One region of the Streptomyces sp. NPDC093111 genome, then DNA from elsewhere that is predicted to be linked to it. Evidence: riboswitches for the same ligand, from Rfam matches in the RefSeq annotation. Region 1 holds a riboswitch; each other region holds the start of a gene.
What was found. A riboswitch is a leader RNA that binds a small molecule or an ion and turns the genes downstream of it on or off. The one in region 1 is predicted to bind cobalamin.
Positions count from the first base shown of each region.

Region 2: linked by a shared signal. The riboswitch ahead of AB0Q96_RS05095 (cobalamin biosynthesis protein) and the one ahead of AB0Q96_RS27870 (ribonucleoside-diphosphate reductase subunit alpha) in region 1 are both predicted to bind cobalamin.
Region 3: linked by a shared signal. The riboswitch ahead of cobN (cobaltochelatase subunit CobN) and the one ahead of AB0Q96_RS27870 (ribonucleoside-diphosphate reductase subunit alpha) in region 1 are both predicted to bind cobalamin.

Region 1 covers NZ_JBFBNW010000016.1:184,996-188,237, forward strand. The annotation lists gene AB0Q96_RS27870 (ribonucleoside-diphosphate reductase subunit alpha) at 1-1,881, opposite strand, end outside; cobalamin riboswitch at 2,009-2,171, opposite strand; gene AB0Q96_RS27875 (GNAT family N-acetyltransferase) at 2,193-2,708, opposite strand; gene mctP (monocarboxylate uptake permease MctP) at 2,796-3,242, opposite strand, start outside.
Region 2 covers NZ_JBFBNW010000003.1:58,373-61,614, forward strand. The annotation lists gene AB0Q96_RS05085 (inorganic phosphate transporter) at 1-970, shown strand, start outside; gene AB0Q96_RS05090 (hypothetical protein) at 987-1,208, shown strand; cobalamin riboswitch at 1,353-1,484, shown strand; gene AB0Q96_RS05095 (cobalamin biosynthesis protein) at 1,519-2,520, shown strand; gene AB0Q96_RS05100 (cobyric acid synthase) at 2,517-3,242, shown strand, end outside.
Region 3 covers NZ_JBFBNW010000004.1:334,991-338,232, reverse strand. The annotation lists gene AB0Q96_RS08615 (precorrin-8X methylmutase) at 1-203, opposite strand, end outside; gene AB0Q96_RS08610 (cobalamin biosynthesis protein CobG) at 200-1,444, opposite strand; cobalamin riboswitch at 1,778-1,912, shown strand; gene cobN (cobaltochelatase subunit CobN) at 1,953-3,242, shown strand, end outside.

The sequences.
Region 1 (3,242 bases):
GAAGAGGTTGGAGACCTGCGGCTCGATGCACTCGTAGACGCCGGCGATCGAGGCGATCGTCGCGGTCGGCGCGATGGCGAGCAGGAGGCTGTTGCGCATGCCGACGGCGGCGATCCGCTCGCGCAGCGCGGCCCAGCGCTCCGGCCAGTTCAGCTCCACGTCGTAGTGGTCCGGGTGCAGGACGCCGCGGGCGGTGCGGGTCTTGTCCCAGGCGGGCAGCGGGCCGTTGCGCTCGGCGAGGTCGGCGGACGCCTCGTACGCGGCCAGCATGATCCGCTCGGCGATCCGGGTGGACAGCGCGCGGGCCTCGGCCGAGTCGAAGGGCAGCTTCAGCTGGAAGAAGACGTCCTGGAGGCCCATCGCGCCCAGGCCCACCGGACGCCAGCGGGCGTTGGAGCGCCCGGCCTGCTCGGTCGGGTAGAAGTTGATGTCGACGACCCGGTCGAGGAAGGTGACGGCGGTGCGCACGGTCTCGTCGAGCCGCGCCCAGTCGATCTCCCCGTTCCGCACGAAGGCGCCGAGGTTGACCGAACCGAGGTTGCAGACGGCCGTCTCGCCGTCGTCGGTGACCTCGATGATCTCGGTGCAGAGGTTCGAGGAGTGGACGACGGAGCCGGGCTCGGCGGTCTGGTTGGCGGTCCGGTTGGACGCGTCCTTGAAGGTCATCCAGCCGTTGCCGGTCTGCGCGAGGGTGCGCATCATCCGGCCGTACAGGTCACGGGCCGGCATGGACTTCTTGGCCAGGCCCGCGGCCTCCGCCGCCCGGTACGCGGCGTCGAACGCGTCGCCGTACAGGTCGACCAGCTCGGGCACGTCGGAGGGCGAGAACAGCGACCAGTCGGCGTCCGCGTTGACCCGGCGCATGAACTCGTCCGGGATCCAGTGCGCGAGGTTCAGGTTGTGCGTGCGGCGGGCGTCCTCGCCGGTGTTGTCGCGGAGCTCCAGGAACTCCTCGATGTCCGCGTGCCAGGTCTCCAGGTAGACCGCGGCGGCGCCCTTGCGGCGGCCGCCCTGGTTCACCGCGGCGACGGAGGCGTCCAGCGTCTTCAGGAACGGCACGATGCCGTTGGAGTGCCCGTTGGTGCCGCGGATCAGCGAACCGCGGGCGCGGATGCGGGAGTACGACAGGCCGATGCCGCCCGCGTGCTTCGACAGGCGCGCGACCTGGTGGTAGCGGTCGTAGATGGAGTCCAGCTCGTCCTGCGGGGAGTCCAGCAGGTAGCAGGAGGACATCTGCGGGTGGCGGGTGCCGGAGTTGAACAGGGTGGGGGAGGAGGGCAGGTAGTCGAGCCGGCTCATCAGCCCGTACAGCGCGGCCACCTCGTCGACGGCGCGCGCCGACTCGTCCTCGGCCAGACCGGACGCCACCCGCAGCATGAAGTGCTGCGGGGTCTCGACGACCTTGCGGGTGATCGGGTGCCGCAGCAGGTAGCGGGAGTACAGGGTGCGCAGGCCGAAGTAGCCGAAGCGGTCGTCGCCGGCCGGGTCGATCAGCGCGTCGAGGCGCGCGGTGTGCGCGGCGACGAACGCGGCCGTGCGGTCGGCGATCAGGCCCTCGCGGTGGCCGACGGCGACGGAGGCCGAGAAGGAGACGGCGCCCTGGCCGGCCGCCTCGTCGGCGATGGTGAGGGTGAGCAGCCGGGCGGCGAGCCGGGAGTACGCCGGGTCCTCGGCGATGAGTCCGGCGGCGGCCTCGGTGGCCAGCTCGCGCAGCTCCGCCTCGTCCGCGCCGGCGCTGCGGCCGCGCAGGGCGGCGGCGGCGACCTTGCCGGGGTCGGTGTCCGGGAGGTCGGCGGTGAGATCGGTCAGGACCCGCAGCAGCACGGTGCCGGGGCCGTCGGTCTCGATCGCTGCGGCCGGATCGGCGGGCGCGATGGTCACGTGGGGGCTCTCCCTCGCTCGGCGCGGAGCCAGGACGGGAGGCGGGAACGGGCGGCCGTACGCACGGCGGCGCCGCGTCCACCGGCCCACTCCGCGAGGCCCGGACGTCTGTGGCACCCGGAACGGACGGACCGGGCACGCTGTCGGCAGGTCTTCGGACTCACCCTGGGCGCGAAAGCGCGCAAAACACACCGTTGCGGGACAGTTCCGGATTTCCACCGGATTCCCCTGCGGCGACAGCGAGGACGAGCATACATGTGGGGGGCGCCGCTCACGGCACCCCCCACATGTTGTGTCGGCCGGAGCCGGGCTCAGAGCTCCAGAACGTAGGTGAAGAGCGTGAAGTCCAGCCCCGGGACGGGCTTCCAGTCCCGTTCGGGGGAGCGGACGAAGCCCAGTCGCTCATAGATGCGGTGGGCGGTGGCCATCGTCCGCTGGGTGGACAGCACGATCCGCGCGCACCCCTCGACGGCCCGCGCCCGGTCCACGCAGGCCCGCACGAGGGCCTCCCCGACGCCCCGGCCGCGCGCCGCGTGTGCGACCGCCAGCATGCGGAACTCGGCCTCGCCCTCCCGGGCGATGTCGGCCCACTCCCGGCCGCCGGCGGTGAAGGTCACCCCGCCGAGGACCGCGCCGGTCGCGTCCGTGGTGTCGACCGCCACGAGCACCTCGGCCTCGGCGTCCCGCCGGGCCACGTCCCGCAGCAGCCCCAGATACGCGTCGTCCTCGCCGAAGGTGAGGAACCCGTCGTCGAGATAGGCCCGCGCGGTGATCTCGCCGAGGGCCGCGTACTCCTCGGGCCGTACCGCCCTGATCGTGAAGTCCATGCCCGGCAGTCTGCCCCCGGCACGGCTCCGCCCGCCCCCGGATATCCGGAGGCGGGCGGGAGGCGGTGGAGCGGACGGCCGCGGGGCTCAGTGCCCGGCGGTGCCGACCTTCGGCAGCTCGGTGGCGACACCCGCGTCACCGGCGTCCGCCGTGTAGTCCCCGGGCGAGGTCTCGTCGACGCCGTCGGGCGCCTTGAGCGCCTTCAGGACGACGGTGAGGACCACGGTGACGACCAGGTTGAGCACGAAGGCGGTGAGGCCGATGTAGCCGATCTCGCCGATGCCGGGGATCTCGGCCGAGGAGCCGCCGAAGTGCTTCTGGGTGGGGCTGGCCACGCCGTACGCGGCGGCGGTGCCGTAGACCATGCCGACGGCCCAGCCGGCGAGCAGCGCCCAGCGGTGGAACCAGCGGGTGAACAGGCCGCCGACGAGGGCGGGGAAGGTCTGGAGGATCCAGATGCCGCCGAGCAGCTGGAAGTTGATGGCGACGGTCTTGTCCATGGTGAGGACGAAGACCAGCGCGCCGACCTTCAC
Region 2 (3,242 bases), on a different contig from region 1:
CTCCTCCCACGCCCTGTTCGGCGGCCTGATCGGCGCCGCCGTGATGTCGGCGGGCTGGGGCGCGGTCAACGGCCCGACCATCGTCACCAAGGTCCTGATCCCCGCCGTCGCCGCGCCGATCGTCGCCGGTCTGGCCGCGATGGTCGCCACCCGCCTGACGTACCGCCTCGGCGCGAAGTCGAACACCGGGACGAAGGCCACCGCCAAGGGCTACCGGGCCGGCCAGATCGCCTCCGCCGGTCTCGTCTCGCTCGCCCACGGCACCAACGACGCCCAGAAGACGATGGGCATCATCACCCTCGCCCTGGTCACCGGCGGCGTCCTCGCCCCCGGCTCCAACCCCCCGATGTGGGTCATCGTCGCCGCGGGCATCGCGATCGCGCTCGGCACCTACCTCGGCGGCTGGCGCATCATCCGCACCATGGGCAAGGGCCTCACCGACCTCCAGCCGCAGCAGGGCTTCGCCGCCCAGACCAGCGCCGCCACGGTCATCCTGGCCTCCTCGCACCTGGGCTTCTCGCTCTCCACCACCCAGTCCTGCTCGGGTGCCGTGATGGGCGCCGGCCTCGGCCGCAAGGGCGGTGTCGTCCGCTGGTCGACCGCCACCCGGATGTTCGTCGCCTGGGGTCTGACCCTGCCCGCCGCGGCCCTGGTCGGCGCCGGCGCCGAGTTCCTCACCAAGCAGGGCCCCTGGGGCATCGGCGCCGTCGCGGTCCTCCTGGTCGCCGGCTCCGGGGTCATCTGGTCGCTCTCCCGCCGCAAGCCGGTCGACCACAACAACGTCACGGCCGACGACCTCGACGCCCCCGCCGAGCCCGCGGGCGTCGTGACCACCGCCATCGCGGCCGTCACCCCGCCGCCGGCGGCCGGCTCCGTCGCCGCCGTCACGGACACGGGCCTGAAGACCACCATCCCCACCCCGGGCCCCACGGACCCGGCCGCTCCCCCGGCCCCCGCCGCCGCGGTCTAAGGAACTGGAACCAAGCATGAAGATCGACTGGGCAGCCCTCGGCTCCGTCTTCGGAGTCAGCCTCGTGGCGACCGTCGCCCTGGTGGGCCTCTTCACCCTCGGTGTCATGGGCCTCTCCAAGCAGGAGGAGGCGGCCGCGAACGGCGGCTCCGCCGGCCTGGCCCGCACGGGCGCCTACGCCTGCTTCGCCCTGTGCGCGGCAGCCGTGGCCTACGGCATCTACCTGATCGTCATCTGACGCGCTCCACCGCGCGTCGTCCGAGGCGACGAGCACGAGGGCCGGGCGGTCCGCACCATCGGGTGCGGGCCGCCCGGCCCTCGTGTCTGTGGCGCTCCGCACAGTGACCCGACGCAGGTCAAGGGTGAGTTGACGGCTGTTCGCGCAGCGTGGTGGACTGCCGGGGCCATTACGGCGGCAGTAGAGGAAGTCCGGTGCGAATCCGGCGCGGTCCCGCCACTGTGACCGGCCCCCCGGGGCCGGGAGTCAGGAACTCTCGCCGCCGGTCACGTCGATCCAGGGCGCGGACCCTGAGTGAGGACAGAGCGCCATGCCCGGCCGCGGCCTCAGCCTTCCCGGTACCACCGGCGCCTCCGGCGTCACCCGTGCCACCACCGTCTTCGCGTACGGAGCGGCCGCCGGCCTCGCCGTCGACCTGCTCGCGGGCGACCCCCGCCGCGGCCATCCCGTCGCCGCCTTCGGCCGGGCCGCCGGCGCCGTCGAGAAGCGCCTGCTGCGCGACCACCGCGGCTGGGGCGCCCTGCACACCGCCGTCTGCGCCGGCTCCACCGTGGCCCTCGGCGCGCTGGCCGCCCGTACGGTACGGGGCAGCCGCACCGCCACCGTCGCCCTGACCGCCGCCTCCGTGTGGGCCGTCGTCGGCGGCACGACCCTGGGCCGCGAGGCCCGTGCGATCGGCGGGGCGCTCGCGGCCGGGGACCTGGAGGTCGCCCGGGAGCGCCTGCCGCACCTGTGCGGACGCGACCCGCACTCCCTGGACGGTCCCGCGATGGCCCGCGCGGTCGTCGAGTCGGTCGCCGAGAACACCTCCGACGCCGTCGTGGGCGCCCTGTTCTGGGGCGCCGTCGCGGGCGTGCCCGGCCTGGTCGGCTTCCGGGCGGTCAACACCCTGGACGCGATGGTCGGCCACAAGTCGCCGACGTACCGGCGCTTCGGCTGGGCCTCGGCCCGGCTCGACGACCTCGCCGGCTGGCCCGGCGCCCGGCTCACCGCCGTCCTCGCCACCGTCGCCGGCGGGAACCCGGGCGGCGCCGCCCGGGCCTGGCGCGCCGACGCGGCCCAGCACCCCAGCCCCAACGCGGGCCCCGTGGAGGCGTCCTTCGCGGGCGCGCTCGGCGTACGGCTCGGCGGGACGCTGGCGTACGGCGGGCGGATCGAGCACCGGCCCGTCCTCAACGGGGCGGGGCGGCCCGTCGAGGTCGCCGACATCGACCGGGCGGTACGCCTGTCCCGCCGGGTCACCGGACTGACCCTGGCCGCCTGCGTCGGCGGCCGGATGATCGCGAGCGCGCTGAAGCGGAGGAACGCATGAGGGGTGGGGGGCTGCTGGTCGCCGGCACCACGTCCGACGCGGGCAAGAGCGTCGTCACGGCCGGCATCTGCCGCTGGCTGGTCCGGCAGGGGATCAAGGTCGCGCCGTTCAAGGGGCAGAACATGTCCCTGAACTCCTTCGTGACCCGGGAGGGCGCCGAGATCGGCCGCGCCCAGGCCATGCAGGCGCAGGCCGCCCGCGTCGAGCCCACCGCGCTGATGAACCCGGTGCTCCTGAAGCCCGGCTCCGACCGCTCCAGCCAGGTCGTCCTCATGGGGAAGCCGGTCGGCGAGATGAGCGCCCGCGGCTACCACGGCGGACGGCAGGCGACGCTCTTCGAGCCCGTGATGGCGTGCCTGGAGGAACTGCGGGGCACGTATGACGCCGTGATCTGCGAGGGGGCGGGCAGCCCGGCCGAGATCAACCTGCGGCGCACGGACATCGTGAACATGGGCATCGCGCGGGCCGCGCGGCTGCCCGTCGTGGTCGTCGGCGACATCGACCGGGGCGGGGTGTTCGCCCAGTTCTTCGGGACGACGGCCCTGCTCGCCCCCGAGGACCAGGCGCTCGTCGCCGGGTACCTGGTGAACAAGTTCCGCGGCGACGTGACGCTCCTGGAGCCCGGCCTCGACATGCTCCACGGCCTCACCGGGCGCCGCACCCTCGGTGTCCTGCCGTACGCGCACGGGCTCGGCATCGACGAGGAGGACGGGCTGCGGGTG
Region 3 (3,242 bases), on a different contig from region 1:
GCCGAGGCCACGACGCCGGGGGAGTGGGCGATGTCCCGCACGAGGTCGGTCATGCCGCACGCGTGGATCATGCGTACGGCGACCGTGGCGACGTCGGCGGGCAGGCCCGCGAGGTCCGCCTCGGTGCGGATCGTGGCAAAGGAGCGGCGGTAGATCTCCGCGCCGTCCTTCTCGTACTCGAACATCCTGTTGCTCTCGCTCATCTCGTGGGGGTCGCCGGGCCGCGGGCCGCCGCGACCGCTTCGGACAGGGAGGTACGGGGGGTGGGGACGCCGTCGACCAGATAGCCGCCGTCCTCGGTGGCGAGGACGTCGACCCAGGCGCCGTGCGGGTGCCCGCAGCGGCGGGCGCACCCCGAGAGGTGGACGGGCAGCCGTCCGTGCGGGGCGAGGGCCGCGTCCCGCCGCACGTCGGCGAGGGACTTGGCGCAGCCGGGCCGCCCGGTGCAGGCGCTCACGCCGGTGCCGGGGGCGTCGGGCCGGGTGATCAGGCCGTACGCGGCCGGCTCGGCGAGCCCGCCGGGCGGCCCGACGACCACCGCGCCGCGCCAGGGCGTGAACCGCACCTCGCGGGCCGGCAGCAGCGCCCGCAACTGCGCGGCGGTCAGCCGGCCCAGCGGCGCGAGCACGTACCGGGCGTCGTCGCCCAGCGGCCCCGGGGCGGGCGGGTCCCCTTGGGGCAGCGGCGGTACGGGATGGGGGACGGGCTCCGCGGCGAGCCCGGCGCGCGCCAGGGCCGCCGCCAGGTCCGGCGCGCACCCCTCGGGCAGCTCCCGCACCCGCCAGGCGCCGGTCCCGGCGGCCTCGGCGGCCCGCAGGAACGCGTCGGCGGCGGCGAGCGCGGCGCGCGGGGCGTCGGCCGCGGCGACCCGGACGGCCTGCGGGCCGAGGCGCACCTGGGCGCGGACCTCCCCGCCGCCGGGGGGCCCTTCTGCGAGCAAGGTCACATCGCCGCCGAGCCCCGCGACGTCGCCCCGCCCGTCGTCCAGGACGAACAGGAACCGTCCCGAGAGCGCCGCCGTCCACGCCTCCGCGCACAGCAGCGCGTCCAGCTCACGCGCCCACAACTGCGGCTCGGCGCCGCCGAGTCCGTCCAGGCCGGCGGCCGGCGAGACGACGATGTTGCGGATCCGTTCGTGGCGCGGCGAGGGCAGCAGCCCGGCCCGGTCGAGCAGCGCGGCCAGCTCGGCGCCGCAGCCCTCGCCGAGCCCGCGCAGCTCCGCGTTGCCGCGCGAGGTGATGCTGACGCCACCGTCCCCGAGGGACTCGGCCGCCTCGGCCAACGCGAGGACCTGAGACTCCGTCAAACGCCCGCCGGGCAGCCGGAGTCGGGCGAGCCGCCCGTCGTCCGCCGCGTGCAGTCGCAGCGCACCCGGACAGGCGTCGCCGCGGTCCCGTATGAGAGGTTCGCCCGGTTCGGGCGAGGTACGTGGGGTGGCCGACATGGCGGCGAGCATACCCACGGCACGATCCCCTCCCACCTGCCGCGAACCGGCCACGGGAGGGGCCGGGGGCCGCCTCGGGCGGGGCCTGGGCGGGCAACGGGCGGGGCCTGGGCGGCCACGGGCGGGGCCTGGTCCGGCCACGACTCGGGCCCGAACCCGCCACGACCCGGCCCCGAACCCGCCACGACTCGGGCCCGAACCCGCCACGACCCGGCCCCGAACCCGCCATGACCCGGGCCACGACCCGCTCCTGACCGCCGCCCCCGCCGCCCCCCGCCCCAGGTGTGATCCGCCCGACCCCCCGGCTCTCCCCCGCCGCGCCCGCTCACGATCTAGGATGCAAGCGGCATGGGGTCCCAGGACCCCGGGGAGGAAGCCCGGTGAGAATCCGGCGCGGTCCCGCCACTGTGAGCCGGTCCGGAGGTTTCGGGGCGGTGAGTCAGGAACTCCCGCCGTCCATACGACCACCCGGGGCGCGGACAACCCCGAGGAAGGGCCTGAGCTCGCCATGCTCCTGCTGCTGTCGCACTCCGACACCGACCTGCTCAGTGCCCGAGCGGCGAACGCCGCCGCCGGGGAAGGCCCGGTGGAGTACCGGTACGCCAACCCGGCCCGGCTGCCGCTGGCCGACCTCCCCGCGCTCCTCGACGGCGTCGAGCTCGTCGTCGTCCGTCTCCTCGGCGGTCTGCGGTCCTGGGACGAGGGCCTGGACACGGTCCTGGCCGCCGGGAAGCCCGTGGTGGTGCTGAGCGGCGAACAGGCCCCCGACGCGCAGCTGATGGAGACCTCGACCGTCCCGGTCGGCGTGGCCACCGAGGCGCACGCGTACCTGGCGCACGGCGGCCCGGGCAACCTCGGGCAGCTGGCCCGCTTCCTCTCCGACACGGTGCTGCTGACAGGCCACGGCTTCGAGCCGCCGGCCCCCGCGCCGACCTGGGGCCCCCTGGAGCGGATCCCGGGCGCCACGCCCGAGGGCGCCCTCACGGTCGCCGTGCTCTACTACCGCGCCCACCACATGAGCGGCAACACCGCCTTCGTGGGCACCCTCTGCGACGCGATCGAGCAGAAGGGCGCCCGGGCGAAGGCCCTGTACGTGGCCTCCCTGCGGGCCCCGGAGCCGGAGCTCCTCGACGAGCTGCGCGGCGCCGACGCGATCGTCACGACGGTCCTCGCGGCGGGCGGCACCAAGCCGGCCGAGGCGCAGGCCGGCGGCGACGAGGAGGCCTGGGACGCGGGCGCGCTCGCCGCCCTGGACGTGCCGATCCTCCAGGCGCTGTGCCTGACGGGCTCGCGCGCCGCGTGGGAGGAGAACGACGAGGGCCTGTCGCCGCTGGACGCGGCCAGCCAGGTCGCCGTCCCGGAGTTCGACGGCCGGCTCATCACCGTCCCGTTCTCCTTCAAGGAGATCGACGAGGACGGGCTGCCCGCGTACGTGGCGGACGCCGAGCGCTCCGCCCGCGTCGCCGGCATCGCCGTCCGGCACGCCCGCCTGCGGCACATCGCGAACGGCGAGAAGAGGCTGGCGCTCGTCCTCTCCGCGTACCCGACGAAGCACTCCCGCATCGGCAACGCGGTCGGCCTGGACACCCCGGCCTCCGCCGTGGCGCTGCTGCGCCGGCTGATCGCCGAGGGCTACGACTTCGGCCCGGTCGAGGACATCCCCGGTCTGGTCTCCGGCGACGGCGACGAGCTGATCTACGCCCTGATCGAGGCCGGCGGCCACGACCAGGACTGGCTCACCGAGGAGCAGCTGGCCCGCAACCCGGTCCGCATCCCGGCCGCCGACTACCGGCGCTGG